DNA from 4 places in the Candidatus Clostridium eludens genome. Region 3 is predicted to be linked to each of the others. Evidence: riboswitches for the same ligand, from Rfam matches in the RefSeq annotation. Region 3 holds a riboswitch; each other region holds the start of a gene.
What was found. Region 3 has a riboswitch for S-adenosylmethionine ahead of ACJDU8_RS04065 (methionine ABC transporter ATP-binding protein). Riboswitches for the same ligand answer to the same signal wherever they lie in the genome.
Positions count from the first base shown of each region.

Region 1: linked by a shared signal. The riboswitch ahead of ACJDU8_RS14710 (O-acetylhomoserine aminocarboxypropyltransferase/cysteine synthase family protein) and the one ahead of ACJDU8_RS04065 (methionine ABC transporter ATP-binding protein) in region 3 are both predicted to bind S-adenosylmethionine.
Region 2: linked by a shared signal. The riboswitch ahead of ACJDU8_RS14400 (pyridoxamine 5'-phosphate oxidase family protein) and the one ahead of ACJDU8_RS04065 (methionine ABC transporter ATP-binding protein) in region 3 are both predicted to bind S-adenosylmethionine.
Region 4: linked by a shared signal. The riboswitch ahead of metK (methionine adenosyltransferase) and the one ahead of ACJDU8_RS04065 (methionine ABC transporter ATP-binding protein) in region 3 are both predicted to bind S-adenosylmethionine.

Region 1 is NZ_JBJHZX010000022.1:15,629-20,265, forward strand. It holds gene ACJDU8_RS14705 (alpha/beta fold hydrolase) at 1-111, opposite strand, end outside; gene ACJDU8_RS14710 (O-acetylhomoserine aminocarboxypropyltransferase/cysteine synthase family protein) at 153-1,445, opposite strand; SAM riboswitch class I at 1,680-1,791, opposite strand; gene ACJDU8_RS14715 (hypothetical protein) at 2,012-2,398, shown strand; gene ACJDU8_RS14720 (ABC transporter permease) at 2,466-3,611, opposite strand; gene ACJDU8_RS14725 (ABC transporter permease) at 3,613-4,637, opposite strand, start outside.
Region 2 is NZ_JBJHZX010000021.1:34,169-38,805, forward strand. It holds gene ACJDU8_RS14390 (MalY/PatB family protein) at 1-769, shown strand, start outside; gene ACJDU8_RS14395 (asparaginase) at 848-1,855, shown strand; SAM riboswitch class I at 2,175-2,284, shown strand; gene ACJDU8_RS14400 (pyridoxamine 5'-phosphate oxidase family protein) at 2,444-2,890, shown strand; partial or broken gene ACJDU8_RS14405 (nitrogenase component 1) at 2,919-4,381, shown strand; gene ACJDU8_RS14410 (nitrogenase component 1) at 4,385-4,637, shown strand, end outside.
Region 3 is NZ_JBJHZX010000004.1:121,367-126,003, forward strand. It holds gene ACJDU8_RS04055 (cell wall hydrolase) at 1-733, shown strand, start outside; gene ACJDU8_RS04060 (methionine ABC transporter permease) at 804-1,460, opposite strand; gene ACJDU8_RS04065 (methionine ABC transporter ATP-binding protein) at 1,462-2,418, opposite strand; SAM riboswitch class I at 2,505-2,605, opposite strand; gene ACJDU8_RS04070 (DegV family protein) at 2,699-3,550, opposite strand; gene ACJDU8_RS04075 (hypothetical protein) at 3,730-4,637, shown strand, end outside.
Region 4 is NZ_JBJHZX010000007.1:118,578-123,214, reverse strand. It holds gene ACJDU8_RS06805 (nitrogenase component 1) at 1-331, shown strand, start outside; gene ACJDU8_RS06800 (MFS transporter) at 436-1,698, shown strand; gene ACJDU8_RS06795 (pyridoxamine 5'-phosphate oxidase family protein) at 1,778-2,233, shown strand; SAM riboswitch class I at 2,409-2,517, shown strand; gene metK (methionine adenosyltransferase) at 2,818-4,014, shown strand; gene ACJDU8_RS06785 (radical SAM protein) at 4,043-4,637, shown strand, end outside.

The DNA.
Region 1 (4,637 bases), on a different contig from region 3:
ACCATATATTTTCTGATTTTCAGTCGGACACCATTTTTCAGTAAAAAAATTTATATCTTGAGAATCCTTATAGAAAAACGTGTCAGACTTATATGCTGCATTTGTACTCACACATTACTCCTCCTTTATATTTTCTAGATTTGCTATTTATTTTATATATCTAAAGCCTGCTCAAAATCTGCTATTATGTCTTTAATATCTTCAATCCCCACAGACACTCTAATCAATTCAGGCGTTACCCCTGCCGCCCTTTGTTGTTCCTCTGATAATGCCAAATGAGTTGTACTTGCAGGATGAATTACATATGTTCTTACATCACCTAAATTAACAACTATAGAAGCTAATTTCAACTTTTCACCTACAGCTTTTGCCGCCTCAATTCCTCCTTTCACACCAAAAGTCAGAATCCCGCTTCCTCCACCTTTCAAATATTTCTTAGCCCTTTCATATTCTGGATCTGATTCTAAATAAGGATATCTCACCCATTCAATTCTAGGATGCTGCAGGAGATATTTAGCTAAACTTAAAGCATTATATGAATGCCTTTCCATTCTTAAATGTAATGTTTCTAATCCTAAATTTGTTAAAAATGCATTAAATGGAGCTGGTGCCGCACCAAATTCTTCTACTAGATTAGTTCTCAACTTTCCTGAAAAAGCACGTTTTCCAAATGCATCAACAAATACCAAAACTGCTGGCCCAGTTGGGGTTGTATAATCTGGAAATTTTCCATTTGCCCAATTAAAGTTTCCACCATCAATAATTATTCCTCCTAGTGACACTGCATGTCCATCCGAATATTTAGTAGTAGAGTGAACAACTATATTTGCTCCATATTCAAAGGGACTTGTTAAATAGGGTGTTGCTATAGTATTATCAACAATAAATGGTATATCTAGTTTTCTTGCTATAGAAGAAAATTTATGAAAATCTAGTACATTAAGTCCTGGATTTCCTATAGTTTCACCAAATATTAGTTTAGTATTTTCCTTTTTTACTGCTAAAATTTCTTCTTCAGAAGCTGCTGGCTCTACAAAAGAAACATTAATACCCAATTTAGGGATAATTGTATTAAAAAGATTGTATGTACCTCCATACAGATTTGAACTTGCAATAATGTGATCTCCTGCATTAGCAATGTTTATTATAGAATAAACTACTGCGGATTGTCCTGATGCGGTGGCAATTGCTTCAACCCCCCCTTGTAGTTCTATATATTTTTTTTCAAGGGCTGTTACTGTTGGATTTCCTATTCTTGTATACAAATATCCCCCTGTTTTCAGTGCTTCTACATCTGCACTCACTGCTGCTACCTTTGCTACTTCATCAAAACTATCATATTTATATGATGTACTTTGAATTATGGGTACCACTCTTGGATTACCTGAATTAGGTGAATACCCTCCTTGCACTGCTTTTGTTCCTATTCCAAATTTTTCACTCATAAAAAATCCTCCTTTTGGTAATTTGGGCATACTTTCATAATAATTATATAGATATATATGTAATGAAATAATTTTTAAATTTAGTGGGATAAATAAAGAGGTCAAAGCTCATATACTATAGAGATTATGCACTAAAAACTCTATAATAAGTAAACCTTGACCTCTAGTTTGTCTAGTTAATCAAATAAAAAAACTTTCTATAAGAGAAACTACAGAAAGTTACATTCCTTACGTTTCTCATCTTTCAGGTTTCACCTGCTGGAATTAGCACCATTGAATATATTTATAAATACACTCAGGTTGCCGAGCATCATAGGGCCAGTCCCTCCGCTACTCTTGATAAGAAATTTCATTTTAAATTTTTACAACTGACACATATAACAATTGATTTACATATAATCATATAATTTCTAAATTATTTTGTCAATAGTAAATTAATTTTCAAAATGAATTTTGATTTTAAATAATGCAAAAATCAAAATTATGTTGTATAATTATCTAAAAATGGCTTATTATATTATGTAAACTTATATTATTATGAAGTTTTACTTACAGAGGTGGTAAATTTGAATAAATTTTTAGATAGAATTTCTTATTACTTTAAAGACAGCTACGGTATTGATACACTTTCTAAACATCTTTATATTGCAGGACTTGTACTTTTTCTTCTTAGACCTGCCTATACATTAGGTTTTGTGTTTATTATATACAGCAGCTGGAGATGTCTCTCAAAAAATAAATACAAAAGATACAGGGAACTCCAAGCTTACGAAAATTTTATTTCACCCATAATTTATAGATTTAAGGGATTTGGAAATTCAATGAATCAAAATAAATACTATAAAATATTTAAGTGTCCAAATTGTAAGCAAAAATTAAGAGTACCAAAAAAGAAAGGAAGAATAACTATAACCTGCAAAAACTGCGGAACTTCATTTAAAGGCAAATCTTAACTAGTGCTGACAATAATATAGTTGCGGTAAGCATTTTTTTATTTAATATACTCACCGCAGCTAATTTTTAGCTAAAATCTCTTAGGTCTTTATTTCTTGAAAATTTGTACATGGATATTAAAAAGAAAGCTGCAGCAAAAGCCAATATTATAGCAATATTTAAGTATATGCTGTAAATTGAATTTCCCTTTTGCAAACTTGAAATTGAGCTTAATACCCACCTTTGCGGCATAAAATCCGATATTCTCTGAAAATACTTAGGCATATATTCTACCGGGAAAAAGCATCCTGAAATCAGGCAGGTAGGGGTTATTATTAAATTTTGCATTGCCGAAACACTAGCAGAATTATTGCTAAAAGACACTGAAAGCTCAGCAAATCCAATTCCTACAGGTACAAATAATATAAGTATGAAAAACATCTTGAAAAATGAAACTCCCATATTTATATGAAATACATACGCTAATAATATTAAAGTTAAAATTATCTCTCCTGTAATGACTAAAAAATTCACTATTATATTGGCAAATATATATTTTTTAGAGCTTATCGGAGAAGAAAATATCCTAAAATAAGTTCTATTTTCCTTTTCCTTTAATATTATTTCAGCTAAATTTGTGGCTGACATTAAAATTATCATGAGCAAAAATCCTACAGCACAGTTAGTTATATTTTTATATTTTGCATTATCCTTTACAGAGCTTACATACAGCTTAAAACTATTTTTATGGTAACTATTGTACATTTTATAAAATACATCTTTATTTCCATGGGCCGCACTACTCATAGCTGCAATATTATCTATATAATTATAGAGGTGATATTTTACATAAGCTGTACTCTGCTTTCCTTTTATAGAAATTATCTGAATATTTTCAGGCTTTCCCCTGTATACACTTTCAGAAAATCCAGGATTAATTACTACAACACAATCTAATTTTTTTGAAGTTATACTGTTATTTACTTCTGATGCACCTATAATACTTACATTAAAATTATCCAAACTCTTAAGATAAGTCACGGTATCCCTTGATATATAGTTATTATCATTATTAACTATACCTATCTTGGATATACTTTCATTAGAGCTGCCGTAAGCCATTAAGGCTATAATAATTCCCACTATGGGCAGCAGTACATAGAAAATTATATTGGATTTCTTTCTAAAAGTAACTTTTAAACTATTTTTAACCAGCCATAATATATCCCTCATATTAAATGCCCTCCCTTTTTCCTGCCACTACTGCAGAAACTAGTAAAAACACACAGGCTATTGCTATATTTAAAGTTACTATTGGTAAAATTGCTCCAGTATCGTTAGCATAAATAAGTTTACTTAATCCTGCATTATTCCACGTGAGAGGAGACATAGCAACAACTATATCCATGAAACTTTTAGAGCTTGCGGAAGTACTTACTGGAAAATATGCTCCTCCTATAAAGGCTACCACTTGAATTAAAATTATTACAATTGGCCTTACCACTTCCTGCCTTTTTACCATATAGCTTATCCCAAGGCCAAAGCTCACCGCTAATATTACCTCCGTGAGCAATGCAATCAATACAAGACCTATATGTTGTCCCCAATTGGCCTTAAATACAAATTTACTTACAGCCACTACAATATATACACAAAAAACATTCTGTGCTATAGACCCAATCACCTTACCCACCAAAATTTCACTTCTGCTTACAGGTGCAGCCATGAGCCTTAAGGCCGTATTTTTAGTTCTCTCTTTTCTCATTAAAGAAGTACTGCTAATTGATGCATATAGTGCTATGAGAGTACTCATAGACATAGAATAGTAATCCATAGAACCTGGAGCTTTCCCAGAATTTAAAGAAACCTCCTTTATATAATCATCTTTATTTTGCGCAGCTGCAATTTTGTTTACACCCTGAGGATTAACTTTCATAACCTCTGAAATTAAATTATATTTACCTATAAATCCTTCAAGCATTCCTTGAACTATACTATTTTCAATAGAATTCCCATCATTTTCATATAGCTTTACACTTTCTTTACTAATTTCAATATAGGCATTATATTTATTCTGCTTTACCTTAAGTAAAGCATCTTCCTTATTAGATGAGGCAGTGAAATTCATTCCTTCCTTTTTGCCCTGATTCATAAATTCACTAAAATACCTAGAAAATTGTTCACTTTCACTATTTCTATATAATATATTTATTTTATCTTTAGATACAACATTTGAATTGTCACTATCAAAAACAGATG
Region 2 (4,637 bases), on a different contig from region 3:
AGATAATCCTCTGAAATTTTTTGAGGGAAAATATCATATGGACCTGGAGGATTTAGAACAAAAATTAAAACATCCAAGGGTGAAGCTGTTAATACTTTGTAGTCCTCATAACCCGGTTGGAAGGGTATGGAATAAAGAAGAATTGGAAAAGTTAGGAGAGATGTGTGTAAAAAATAATGTGATAATAGTATCTGATGAAATTCATTCAGATTTGGTATATAAAAATTACAGGCATATTCCTTTTGCAACCATATCAAAGCAGATTGAGCAAAATTCTATAGTATGCACTGCCCCAAGTAAAACTTTTAATTTAGCAGGTCTTCAGGTTTCCAATATAATTATACCAAATAGTGAGTTAAGAAGGGGATATATTGTACAATTGGAAAATATAGCAGCATCTAGCCTTAATTTATTTGCTATTATAGCTTGTGAAACAGCATATAGACATGGGGAACAATGGCTAGAGCAACTTATAGATTATATAGATGAAAATAAAGAATTTGTTAGAAAGTACATAAAAGAAAAAATACCTAGGCTTAAGGTTATTGAACCAGAAGGTACTTATTTGCTGTGGATTGATTGTAGAGAATTAGGAATGAATACAGCAGAACTTAAAAATTTTATGCTCACTAAAGCAAAGATTCAATTTAATGAAGGTTTTACATTTGGCAAAGGTGGAGAAGGTTTTGAAAGAATGAATATGGCCTGTCCTAGAGACATTATAAGAGAATCATTAAAGAGAATTGAAGAAGCTATAAATAATTTATAGCTAATTTACAAATAGTATAATTAATATATTGTTCCATTTTACAAAATTAACTGAGTCTTATTTTTTGGAGGAGTTTTTATGTCAGAAATAGTTGTAAAAGTTACAAGGGGGCTTTTAACTGAAAGTATCCATAGGGCAGATATAGCTGTAGTAAGCAGTAAAGGTAAACTTCTTTATAGTCTAGGAGATCCGTATAAAACTACTTATATGCGTTCTGCTGCAAAACCAATACAGACTTTAAATGTTATATTATCCGGAGCTGACCAAAAGTTTTCTTTTACAGATGGGGAAATATCCATAATGTGTGCTTCTCACTATGGAGAAGACTTTCATAGGAAAACTGTTGAGGAAATATTAAAAAAGATAGGACTTGATGTAAATAGTTTACTATGTGGTTCCACTTTATCTTTAAATGAAGAGTACGCTAAAAAACTTTTATGGAATCATGTAAGGTTAAATCCCTCTTATACTGATTGTTCAGGAAAGCATTGTGGAATACTTGCCGTATGTGTTTTAAAGGGATATGATTTAAATACTTATAACCTTCCAGAACATCCTGTACAAAAAGAAATAAAAAAAATACTGTCAGAAGTTTGTTCGGTAAAGGAAGATAGTATAATTGTAGGTGTAGATGGCTGTACTGTACCTATTTTTGGAATACCTTTATATAATATGGCATTGGGATTTTGTAAAATGGCTAATGATAATGTATTTACCGGGGATTATAAAAATGCTGCTCATAGGGTATTTAAAGCTATGACAGCTGTACCTGAAATGGTAGCGGGAACAGGAGGGTTCTGTACTGAACTTATGAAAAATACCGGGGGAAAACTTATAGGGAAGCTTGGAGCAGAGGGAATATATTGTGTTGGAGTTAAAGGTATGGACTTAGGGTTGGCAATTAAGATAGAAGATGGCAGCACTAGGGCTCTGTGGCCTACAACTGTTAAATGCTTGGAGGATTTACAGGTTTTAAATGAAGAAGAGAAAAAAGCTTTAAGTAAATTTAAGATTAAGGACAACGTTAATAATAGGAGAGAAAAAGTAGGAGAAATATTTCCTGGTTTTTATTTAAATAAAAATTAAATTTTAAAATTTATTGAAGCAAAAATAAAAGGTATTTCGTCTAATATGTATCGAGGAAGTTATAATTGTTTTGGATTAAGTAGGCGTTATTATTTAATAATATTGCCTGCTTTTGTTTTGGTGTAAAAATATATCCTATATGTACAACTCTTAGCACGTACTTAGGAGATGCTATAAGGAGGGATGAATATTAAATTGCATATACGCTGGTTATAAAGGCGGACTGATAAAAAATCTGTGGAGTAAAATAAATAATAATAAAAATCATCATTGACATTAGTTTAAATGTCTGATACAATTAGTAAAAATTAAATAAAGATCCTTATCAAGAGAAACGGAGGGGCTGGCCCAATGAAGTTTCAGCAAGTAGTATGAATTGTATTCATATGAGGTGCTAAATCCTGCAGATATATTTCTGAAAGATGGGGGAATGGATGCTAAAAATCTATTTAATATTCCTTTTCATCTGCGAAAAGGATTTTTTTATTACTAAATTTTAGTTGACTGGATGACCGGAGACTATGAACAGAGTCTCTGGTCTTTTTGTTTTTAAAAATTTTAATTATTTTAACAAGGAGGAGTATAAAAATGAGTGAAATATTAAATGAGTCAATAGCATATGTAGAGCAATCAAAGGTAGGATTATTAATTACAGTAGGTGAGGATAATTCACCCTATATAAGGAATATAGGTGCTTTTTCAAATGATGGTGCAAATATATATTTTGTGACTAAAAAAGAAAGTAATAAGGTTAAGCATATAAAGCAAAATCCCATAGTTACATTTTATTTTCAAAATGAGGGGCAATCTTATGATACCTTTAAAAGTGTTGCTGTAACAGGAGAAGCTTCAGAAGTATTGGCTGGTCAAGAATTTAATAGTGCAGTAGAAGGAATAAGTAATAGATATCCAATTATAAAAGAACAAATATCTAATGGAGAATTTAAAGATTCTTCAATATATAAAGTTAAAGCGAAGTTTGTAAAGTTAGCTGATTATACTAGAGATTCTAAGGAGATAAAAGAGACGATCTAAAGCCAGTTATAGCAAAAGGAGGACACTTATGAGTGTTGATATAGAAAGGGCTTCAGTGGAAGTAAGAGAACGAAGACTTAAGTCTATTACTGGATATGAAGGTACTGCTTTTGATTTATGTAGGAGTTATGATAATAAAACTTTATGTAATTGTGAAAGATCATTTACTCAATGCACAACCTGCAGTGCCGATCAGGTTATGAATCAATTATCTTGTATTCAGGATGCAGCAATTGTAGAGCATGGTCCAGCAGGCTGTAGTGGTGATATTCCAAGGCGTAATTTGGTAAATAGGTCAGGTAGAAGAACAAGAAATATAGAGGTATGTAATATAAAATATATAAATACTAATTTAACTGAAAAAGATATGGTATATGGGGGAGTATTAAAACTTGAAAGTGCTATAAGAGAGGCAAAGAAAAGATTTGACCCCAAGGCTATATTTGTAACTTCTACCTGTGCTTCTGCTATAATAGGGGACGATATTGAAAGTGCAGCAGATAAGCTTGTAAGCTTGAAAAGGAAATAGGAATACCCGTAGTAGCAATATATTGTGAGGGTTTTCGATCAGGAATTTGGGCTACGGGATTTGATGATTCTTATCATGGAATTTTGAGGAAAATAGTTAAACCTGCAAGAAAGAAAAAGTCAGATGTAGTAAATATAATTAATTTTCATGGTACAGATATATTTTCACCACTGTTGGGGAAAATTGGACTTAAGGTTAACTATATTGTACCTTTTACTACTATAGAACAGCTTAGCTATATTTCGGAAGCTGCTGCTACACTTCAGATTTGTTCTACTCTTGGGACCTACTTGGCTGCAGGATTAGAAAAATATTTTGGAGTACCGGAAGTAAAGGCTCCAGGACCTTATGGAATATCCGGATTTAATTCATGGCTGAGAGAACTGGGTAAAATAGTACACAAAGAAGAAGAAGTTGAAAAACTTATAGAGGAAGAAAATAATAGGACAGCTCCTAGAATAGCTGAACTCAAAAAAAAGCTGCGGGGCAAAAAAGTATTTATAGGTGCAGGTTCGGCTTATGCTCATAGTATGGTAGCCATTGTGAAAGAATTAGGCATGGATCTTATAGGAGCTTCTACCTGGCATCATGATCCCATATTTGATAATGAGAACAAAAAGTCAGATACACTGAGAAATGACGTAAAGAGTTATGGGGATTTTAAGCTTTCAGTTTGCAACAAGCAATCTTATGAATTAGTTAGTATGCTATATAAGTACAGGCCGGATATATATATAGGTAGGCATACAGGTACAATATGGGCCACAAAATTAGGTATACCGTCATTTTTATCAATAGATGAACATTTTGGAATTGGGTATCAGGGAATAATAAATTATGGAGAATTGATTTTAGACACAATTACTAATCTTTCATTTGTTAGAGGAATAGCTGCACATAATAAACTGCCCTATACTGATTGGTGGCTTAAACAAGATACATTTAAATTCTTAGGGAGGTAAAAAATGAGTGAGTTACTTGAGGAACCGAGACATTTTTGTTCTCTTGGTGCACAGCAAACAGTTACAGCCATAGAAAGAGCTATTCAAATACTTCATGCTGGACCAGGGTGTAGTTCGAAGTTATCAGCAGCAATGTCTGAATGTGGAGGACATCAGGGAACAGGGTATGCAGGAGGAGATGCTATTCCATGCAGTAATATGATAGAAAGAGATGTAGTTTTTGGAGGAGAGAAGAAATTAAAAAGACTTATAGAAG
Region 3 (4,637 bases):
ATTTGCAGCAACTTTTTCTATGTTATCTTTTTCACAGGTTTATGCAGCTAATTATACAGTAAAACCCGGAGATTCTCTATTCAAAATAGGCGTATTATTTAAAACTGACGCAGACACCATTATGAAAAATAATAATTTGACAAACAGCCAAATATATCCAAATCAAATCTTGTATGTTAATTCAAAAACATATACTGTAAAAACTTCAGACACACTTTACTTAATAGCAAAAAAATATAACATATCTCTTAACGCATTAATTGCCGCTAATAATAATGTAGACCAATATATTTATCCAGGTCAAGTATTAAATATACCTTCTGGTTCAGTTTTTAAAAGTACAAGCTCTTCAGATCCAATAGTACCTTATAGTCAAAGTGATTTAGACTTATTAGCCAGACTAGTAACTGCAGAAGCTGAAGGCGAGCCTTATATGGCCAAAGTAGCTGTGGCTGCTGTAGTTTTAAACAGAGTACAAAGTCCAAGCTATCCATCTACTATAAAAGATGTAATATATGAAGTATCAGGAGGATATTATCAATTCACTCCGGTCTCCAATGGATGGATAAACAATCCAGCCTCTGATGATTCAAAAAAAGCTGCTTATGAAGCACTCTACGGCTCCGACCCAACAAATGGTGCATTTTATTATTTTGATGACAGCACAACAAATACCTGGCTCTGGTCAAAGAAAATTGCCTTGAGAGTGGGCAAAATGGTATTTGCATATTAGTCTTAAAGTAAAAAATTAAGGCATAAGTAAAAATATTATTTAACCTATAAATTACTTATGCCAAATTTTTTTATTTATTAAGTTTTTTATATATTATATCTCCAATAGTTTGAAGTAACTGAACGATTATTACAAGTATTACTACAGTATAAATCATTATATTAGTTTGAAATCTATAATATCCGTAATTTACTGCCACATTTCCAAGTCCTCCTCCACCTACTGTACCAGCCATAGCAGAATAACCTACTATACTTATAACTGTAAGTGTTATTCCAAGTACTATAGATGGAAGAGCTTCTTTTAGCATAACTTTAAATATTATCTGAATATTGCTTGCCCCAAAAGATTTTGATGCCTCTATCACTCCAGGATCTACTTCCTTAAGCGAAGATTCAATTACTCTTGCTGCAAAAGGTGCTGCAGCAACAGTAAGAGGAACTATAGCAGCTGTAGTACCTATAGCTTTTCCCACTATAAGTTTTGTCAATGGAAAAATGGCTATCATAAGTATTATAAATGGAAATGACCTAAGCAAATTTACTATTACATCTAAAACTTTATAAACTGCTTTATTGGGTCTAAGACCTCCTGATTGTGTCACTATTAATAAAACTGCCGGTATAAATCCTATAATTACTGCAAACACTGTAGAAACTATTACCATATAAAAGGTTTGTCCTATGGCAGGAAATAATACCTCTTGAAATATTTGGCTGAAATTCATATCACTCTACCTCCCATACTACGTTTTTTGAAGAAAGATACTTACATATGACTTCCTTATCTTTTTCATTTATATTTATTACTAAACTTCCTAATACATTATCTCGAAATTTCTCGAGTTTCCCCCAGACTATGGAAAATTTTATATTCAGCTCTATGGCCATGGAAGTTATTAGATTATCCTGACTTATTTCTTTCGGAAAAAATATCCTTACATTTATACCTCTTTCAGGAAGTAATTTTTCATTTCCCAGTAATTTCTTTAAGTACTCTCCTGGCTTTAAGAATACTTCTTCTACCTCCCCCTCTACTTTTATCTCACCCTCATCAATGATTGATACTTTATTACATATTTCTTTTATTACTTCCATTTGGTGGGTTACTACAACTATAGTTAATTTAAATTCTCTATTTATCTTCTTTAAAAGTTCAAGTATAGATTTAGTAGTATTAGGATCTAAAGCAGAAGTGGCTTCATCACAAAGTAATATGCTGGGATTTAATGCAAGTGCCCTGGCAATAGCCACTCTTTGTTTTTGTCCCCCACTTAATTGTCTTGGCATACTTTCTGCTTTATCCTCAAGTCCCACTAAATTCAATAATTCTTTTACCCTATCTTTTATTTTCTTTTTGTCAAATCCCCATACTTCCAGTGGAAGTGATATATTGTCATATACATTTTTCCTATTTAACAAATTAAAATTTTGAAATATCATACCTAAGTCTTTTCTGAAAACTCTTATTTCTTTTCCTCTTAAGTCTTTTACTTCTTTGTCCATTATTTTTATACTTCCCGTATCATAAGTTTCAAGGCCATTTAAGCATCTAAGAAGTGTAGATTTCCCTGCTCCGCTCTGTCCCACTATTCCAAATATCTCCCCTTCTTCTATATTGAAACTTATATTTTTAAGTACAACTTTATTATCAAAACTCTTACCTACATTTTGAACACTTATCACTTAATACTCACCTTACCTTTATAAATAAAATTATGCAGAACTAAAAAAACCTGAGGAAAACCTCAGATTTAATATTTACACTACTTCTCTCATCTTTCAGCCTTCGCTGCAGGACTTAGCACCATTATACAATGTACTGGTTGCCGGGCTTCAACGGGCCTGTTCCCTCCGCCTCTCTTGATAAGTTCAAGATTTATATTTAATTGACGGCTTTAATTATATCAACTTAGATCTATAATGTCAATGGTGCCATTATCCATTGTTACAAAATACAAACTTTCTACATTCTATCCTTATAACATATTCCAACTGTTCCAGGCCCGGAATATACACCAACTATAGGACTTATCTGTCCTATCATATGTATATCTCCTACATTAGGCAATTCTGAAACCATATTATGAATTCTATCTGCATCTTCTCTGGCATTGCCATGTACTATATATACATCACATGAATTTTTGTTTAAAAAACCTTTACCTATTTCCAACATTTTATTTAGAGAGCGTTTTCTTCCTCTTACTTTATCATATGTACAACACACACCATAATTATCATCGAAATAAACAATAGGCTTTATATCTAAAATTTCTCCAATAGTACCAGATATTTTTCCTATACGTCCACCCTTTCTGGCATATTCCAGAGTTCCAAAGACAAAAAAGAAGTGCATTTTATTTTTTATTTTTGGTATGTTATTTACAATTTGATGAAAATTTTCACCCTTTTCAATAAGCTTACCGCACTCTTTTAAAATAATTCCTTCTCCAATAGATGTGGATTTAGAATCATATATATATGTTATCAATTTTTTATGTTTTTCACTTACTATCTTTAAAGCATTATATGTACCTGAAAGCCCACTTGAAATAACTACAGCAATTACATGAGTATAATTTTCTTCTTCCAGTCTCCCGTAAACCTTTTCCATATCTTCCATTGACGGCAGTGAAGATTTAGGAATTTCAATTTTCATATTATCATATATTTTCTCTGGAGTAATTTCTATTTTATCTATATATTCTCTATCTTCATATATAATTCTAAAGGAAAGGACATTTATATTATATTTATTTATAGTCTCTTCATCTATATCACATGCAGAATCTGTTAATAATGCAATCTTTTCCATAAAGTACCTCCATATATCTTTAGCTATTTAAATTATAATACATCACAAAACATTATTAAAACTATATTAACAGAATTTTGTATTATTTTTTAAGCTTATTTTAAGCTTTACCTATGAAAATATATTTAAACAGTAAATATATAATTACCATTAAATTTTAGAAAGGAAGATTTAAAAATATGATAAAAGTATTTTTTAAGAAAAATGTATTTAAAATTATCCTAATTCTTTTAATATTATTATCTGCACTTTTATGTATTTATAGTATAAAAAATTATAAGACCAGTACAAGTACAACACAAAATAGATTAGAACAATTTAATTCAAATAACGGTGAGAGGTCGCAAAGAAACAATGGTCAAAGAACATGGGGAAATACTAATTCAAATAAAAACACACCCAACGGAAACTTCAGGAATTTTTCCAAAAATAACGGTAAAACACCTGGTACTAATACGCAAATGCCTAGCGGAAATCAACAGAGAGGATTTATGTCTTCAAATAATAAATATGCCCCACTACTTACTCTGTACTTAATAATATTTTTCATATTATCCATTACAGCCATTTACTTTTTTAACCGTAAAAATTTCAGAATAAATAACGATAATGCAAAACTTCTTATTTTAGCACTGCTTTGTATAGGATTATTTCTGAGAGTTTCATTATCAACAGTTATAGAAGGATACGGAGGTGACATAAGTCTATTCAGAAGTTGGGCTTCCACTGCTGCAAATGGTCTATCTCAATTTTATGCAAACGCCAGATCCGCTGACTATCCTCCACTGTACATTTATGTACTATTTTTAATTGGAAAGATTGCAAAAATAAGTTCAATAACTCCATATTACACACTGCTTTTAAAGTTTCCTTCTATAATAGCAGATATTGCAACCTCCTATATAATATATAAACTGGCTAAAAAATATTTTTCTTTAGAAATGGGCATTTTTCTAAGTGTATTTTATATTTTCAATCCATGTATTTTTATAGATTCAGCCCTTTGGGGCCAGGTGGATTCTTTTTTCACTCTTTTTGTAGTTCTTTCTCTATTTTTACTATCAGAAGGAAAAATTGTTCTTTCCTC
Region 4 (4,637 bases), on a different contig from region 3:
ACCTAAAACTATTATTATTACAGATAATCCAGAGGATATTTATAAAGAGCATTTAAGAAAAGAAATAGGAAATTTTTTATCTTCACAGGAAGTAGAGTTATATTTTGAAGAAGACCAAGGGAGAATAAATAAAATCATTGAAAATAGCGAAATTGAATTGATACTTGGAAGTTCATTAGAAAATGAAATTGCAGGTAAAATTAATGTTCCTATTCATCATATATCCTTTCCTATATGGGACAGTGTGGTTTTAGATAAAACATATATGGGATATAAAGGTGCGGTTACTTTACTTGAAGATATAGCTACATTGGTCAGAAATTTTAGCTAGTGATATAGGGTATAATAATTCAAAATTTGGTCTTTTGTTTTTATTATTTTATATAATAAACTAAGTTTTGTGCCTTGAGCATATTGAAGGGAATGCGGGTTTTTATGTACAAAATATTGAATACTAATAATAAAATAGTACTAGGCTTTATATTACTTAATATATTATCAGGAACGGCTAGCGGAATACTCCAAATGATAGTGCCACTTTATGCTTTGAGTATAAATGCTAATACCGCTCAGGTAGGCTTAATAAAAGGAATTTCTGGACTTGGATTAATGCTATTAGTCTTGCCTTCTGGATTTTTAATTGATCATTATGGCTCAAGAAAATTATATATAATTGGAGGCGTTATTTTTTCTACAACGATTTTTTTATTTCCTTTTGCTGTGTTACCAATATTTATAATGATTATTATGCTTTTTCAGGGATTTGGCAATTCATTAAGAATGACCTCTCTAAATGCTGCTTTTTTTAAAAATTTAAAATTAATAGGTAAAAAAAGAGCAGGGTGGTATAAAGGCTCCATGTCCATTGGTTTAACTTTTCTAGGCCCTCTTATTGGTGGGTATATTGTTCAATTTATTAGTTATAAAAATATTTTTGTTTACATTGGTGTAGTTACTTTAATACCGATTATATTATTGATATGGCTAAGTGAAAAACATAATACTTCAGTTCATATAAACATAATAGATATTTTTAAAGAACAGACCTTAGATTTTAAATTAACTTTAAATAATAAAATTATAAGGCAATCTATATTAATAGAGAGTTTATCAACAGCAGCTTTTTCATGTTTTGTGACTTTTATAGTTATTTTAATAGTGAAAAATTATCATCTTCCATCTTATTATGCCTCATGGTTAATAATATTAGAGGGTGGAGTCTTTATTTTAGTTGTATTTACAGCTGGGGAACTTTTGGATAAATATAAAATACACAATTTATATATAAGTAGCTTTATTTTGAGTATTATAGGCATGATATTTATAGTGTTAACAAGTAATATGGCATTTTTAAGTGTGGGCACATTAATTATGGGTTCTGGATTAGGTATGACTAATTTAATTACGTATTCTCAAATAGGCGAGATAGAAGGTAAAAAAGGCAAGATATCTGCATTGTTTGCTGCTTGTACAGGTATAGGTGCAGCTTTTGGTCCTATTTTGGGAGGATTTATTGGTGAGACTTTTGGTATACAAGCTATATTTTTAAGCTTTATTCCTATTTTTGTTTTAAGTGGAGTATATATTATGTTAAATGTATACTTTAATCAGTATAGTCTTGACAAGAGAGATATATATGTCAAATTTTTTACATCTAACAAAAGGACAAGTAAAACAAAAATTATGAGAGAAAAATAAATTACTCCTTGTTCTTGAAATTGTAGAATATTTGATATAAATATAAATATAAATTAAATACTATAGGAGGTATGTATAAATGGCAATTGATAAAAATTTTGTAGAAGAATATTTAGCTAATACAAAGTATATAGTATTGGCTACGGTAGATGGTGAGAATGCACCTGCTTTGAGAACTTTAGGTGCTTTTGGTGTAGATGGGTATAGCATTTATTTCTCAACTGGCGAAGGAACTATAAAAGTCAAACAAATAGAACATAATTCAAATGTTTCAGTTTTTTTTCAACATGAAAATCAAGAAGTAGCATCTTTTATTAACGTTACAATAAAGGGTAAAGCTGCCAAAGTTACAGGTGAAGGAGAGATTACAAAGGCTATTGAAGTGATAGCTAAAAAAAATCCCAGGTTCAAAGAAAGAATTAAAAAAAATGGTTTAGGTAACAATATAATATTTCGTGTAGATCCATCAGAGTTGAAAATATTGGATTTCAATAAAGGCCAGGGAGCAAGTGGCATTGAAGTTATTTTGCCATAAGATAAAAAATTACCATGGAATGCAATTGGATTTTAAGAGCGTACTTGGGTGTCAGTAGTTATATATGGATATTATGATATAAATTTTGAAAATTAGAATTATTTTTTAAATTTGTATTGACAAAACAACTAAAAGGCTGTACAATACATTTAAATTGAATAATTAAATATAAAATTTCTTATCAAGAGAGGCAGAGGGACTGGCCCTATGATGCCCGGCAACCTGAATGTATTCACATTCAATGGTGCTAATTCCAGCAGGTAATATAACCTGAAAGATGAGAAGCAAAAGAATGTAACTTCTTGTGGTTTCTCTACAGGGAGTTTTTTATTTGGACTGACTAGAATACTGGAGGTCAAGTTAACTTATCCGTTAGGCTATGGTTATACTTGGCCTTTTATTGTACATTTTTTAGTAGAAAATGAATAAAAAGTTGGGGGTGGTTAAGATGAAAGGATTACATGGGTCATATAAATTTTTAACTATGAGTAAATATGGAATTAAAAAGATATAAAAGCAAATAGACTTTTTACTAAAGTGGTAATAAGGAAAGATAAAATATAGAAAAAAGGAGATTGATAAAAATGAGTAGATTATTCACATCAGAATCTGTTACAGAGGGACATCCTGATAAAATATGTGATCAGATATCGGATGCAATACTGGATGCAATTACTGAACAAGATAAAAATGGAAGGGTGGCTTGTGAGACAGTTGTAAATACTGGGCTTGTGATTTTAGTGGGCGAGATATCAACTAAAGCTTATGTAGATATACCAAAGATAGTGAGAAAAACTATAAGTGATATAGGATATAATAATTCAAGATTTGGATTTGATGCAGCTAGCTGTGCAGTGTTAACATCCATAGACGAACAGTCTTCAGATATTGCACTTGGGGTGGATGAGTCCCTAGAATCTAAAAAGGGTGAAAAGGAAAATATTGAGGCAATTGGAGCTGGAGATCAGGGAATGGTATTTGGATTTGCAACAAATGAAACGCCAGAATATCTTCCGCTTCCAATAGCACTGGCACACAAGCTCTCAAGAAAGCTTGCGGAAGTAAGAAAAAAAGGCATAATTCCATATTTGGGACCTGATGGGAAAACACAAGTTACGGTAGAGTATGAAGGAGATAAACCTATAAGAGTTGATACTATACTTATATCTTCCCAGCATGAGAAAGACATAAGCCATGACCAAATTGAAAAAGACATAATAGATGAAGTTATTAAAGTGACAATACCAGAAGAGTTGATAGATTCAAATACAAAATATCTTGTAAATCCAACAGGAAGATTTGTAAAAGGGGGGCCAGAGGCTGATTCTGGACTTACAGGAAGAAAGATAATAGTTGATACCTATGGAGGATATGGAAGACATGGTGGTGGAGCATTTTCAGGGAAAGATCCAACCAAAGTTGACAGATCTGGGGCTTATGCTGCAAGGTGGGTAGCAAAGAACTTAGTGGCAGCAGGAATATCCGATAAAATAGAAATAGAAATAGCCTATGCCATAGGTGTGGCAAAACCAGTATCTATAAGTGTAGACACTTTTGGTACAGGAAAAATAAGTGATGACAGGATAGTGGAAATAATAAATAAGTTGTTTGATTTAAGACCAGCTGCAATTATAAGGGATCTTGATTTGAGAAGACCTATATATAAAAGTACAGCTGCTTATGGACACTTTGGGAGAACAGATATAGATTTGCCTTGGGAAAAACTTGATAGGATTAATGAAATTAAAAAAGAATTAGAGAGTAGTATTGTCTATTCTTAAATAAAATTAAGTAGGAGGATTTTTTCGTATGAGTAATATAAAAAAACAGCTTCATGGAGAATTGGCCATAAAAAATGCAGCTATGGTTGAAGGAATAAAAGTGGATCCTGCCATATTCAAACATTTGGATTTTGATAGAAAATATCAAAAGCAAATCCATACATTGTTTGAATATGACCATGATCCCCATGTAGGAATTGAATTTCCTACTGGATTTAGTACACCAGGAGGATTGAAGGTAGGCTTTAGATGGGATAATAAGTCCAAGTATGAGATTAAGTATGAAAATGATAAATACTATCTCATAGAAAATCAAAATGAGATATTTCCAATAGAATTTTTAAGCCATCCTAAATATTATGATTATAAAACTTCCGATGGTATGGATATGTCAAATGTAGCCACTTACAATAGAGAAGGTACAATTTTTGTAGCCTATAGTAATGAATGTGCATTAAAAGATAAGGGATTAGATTGCCTATTTTGCAATATAAATGCTACAAAAGATACTTATGCAGAAAAGGAGGGAATAGAGTGGAAGTATCCTAATCAGATAGGAGAAACGGCAGCAAAAGCTTATAAAAATGGTGCAAAACATATTACTATAAGTGGGGGTTTTGTAG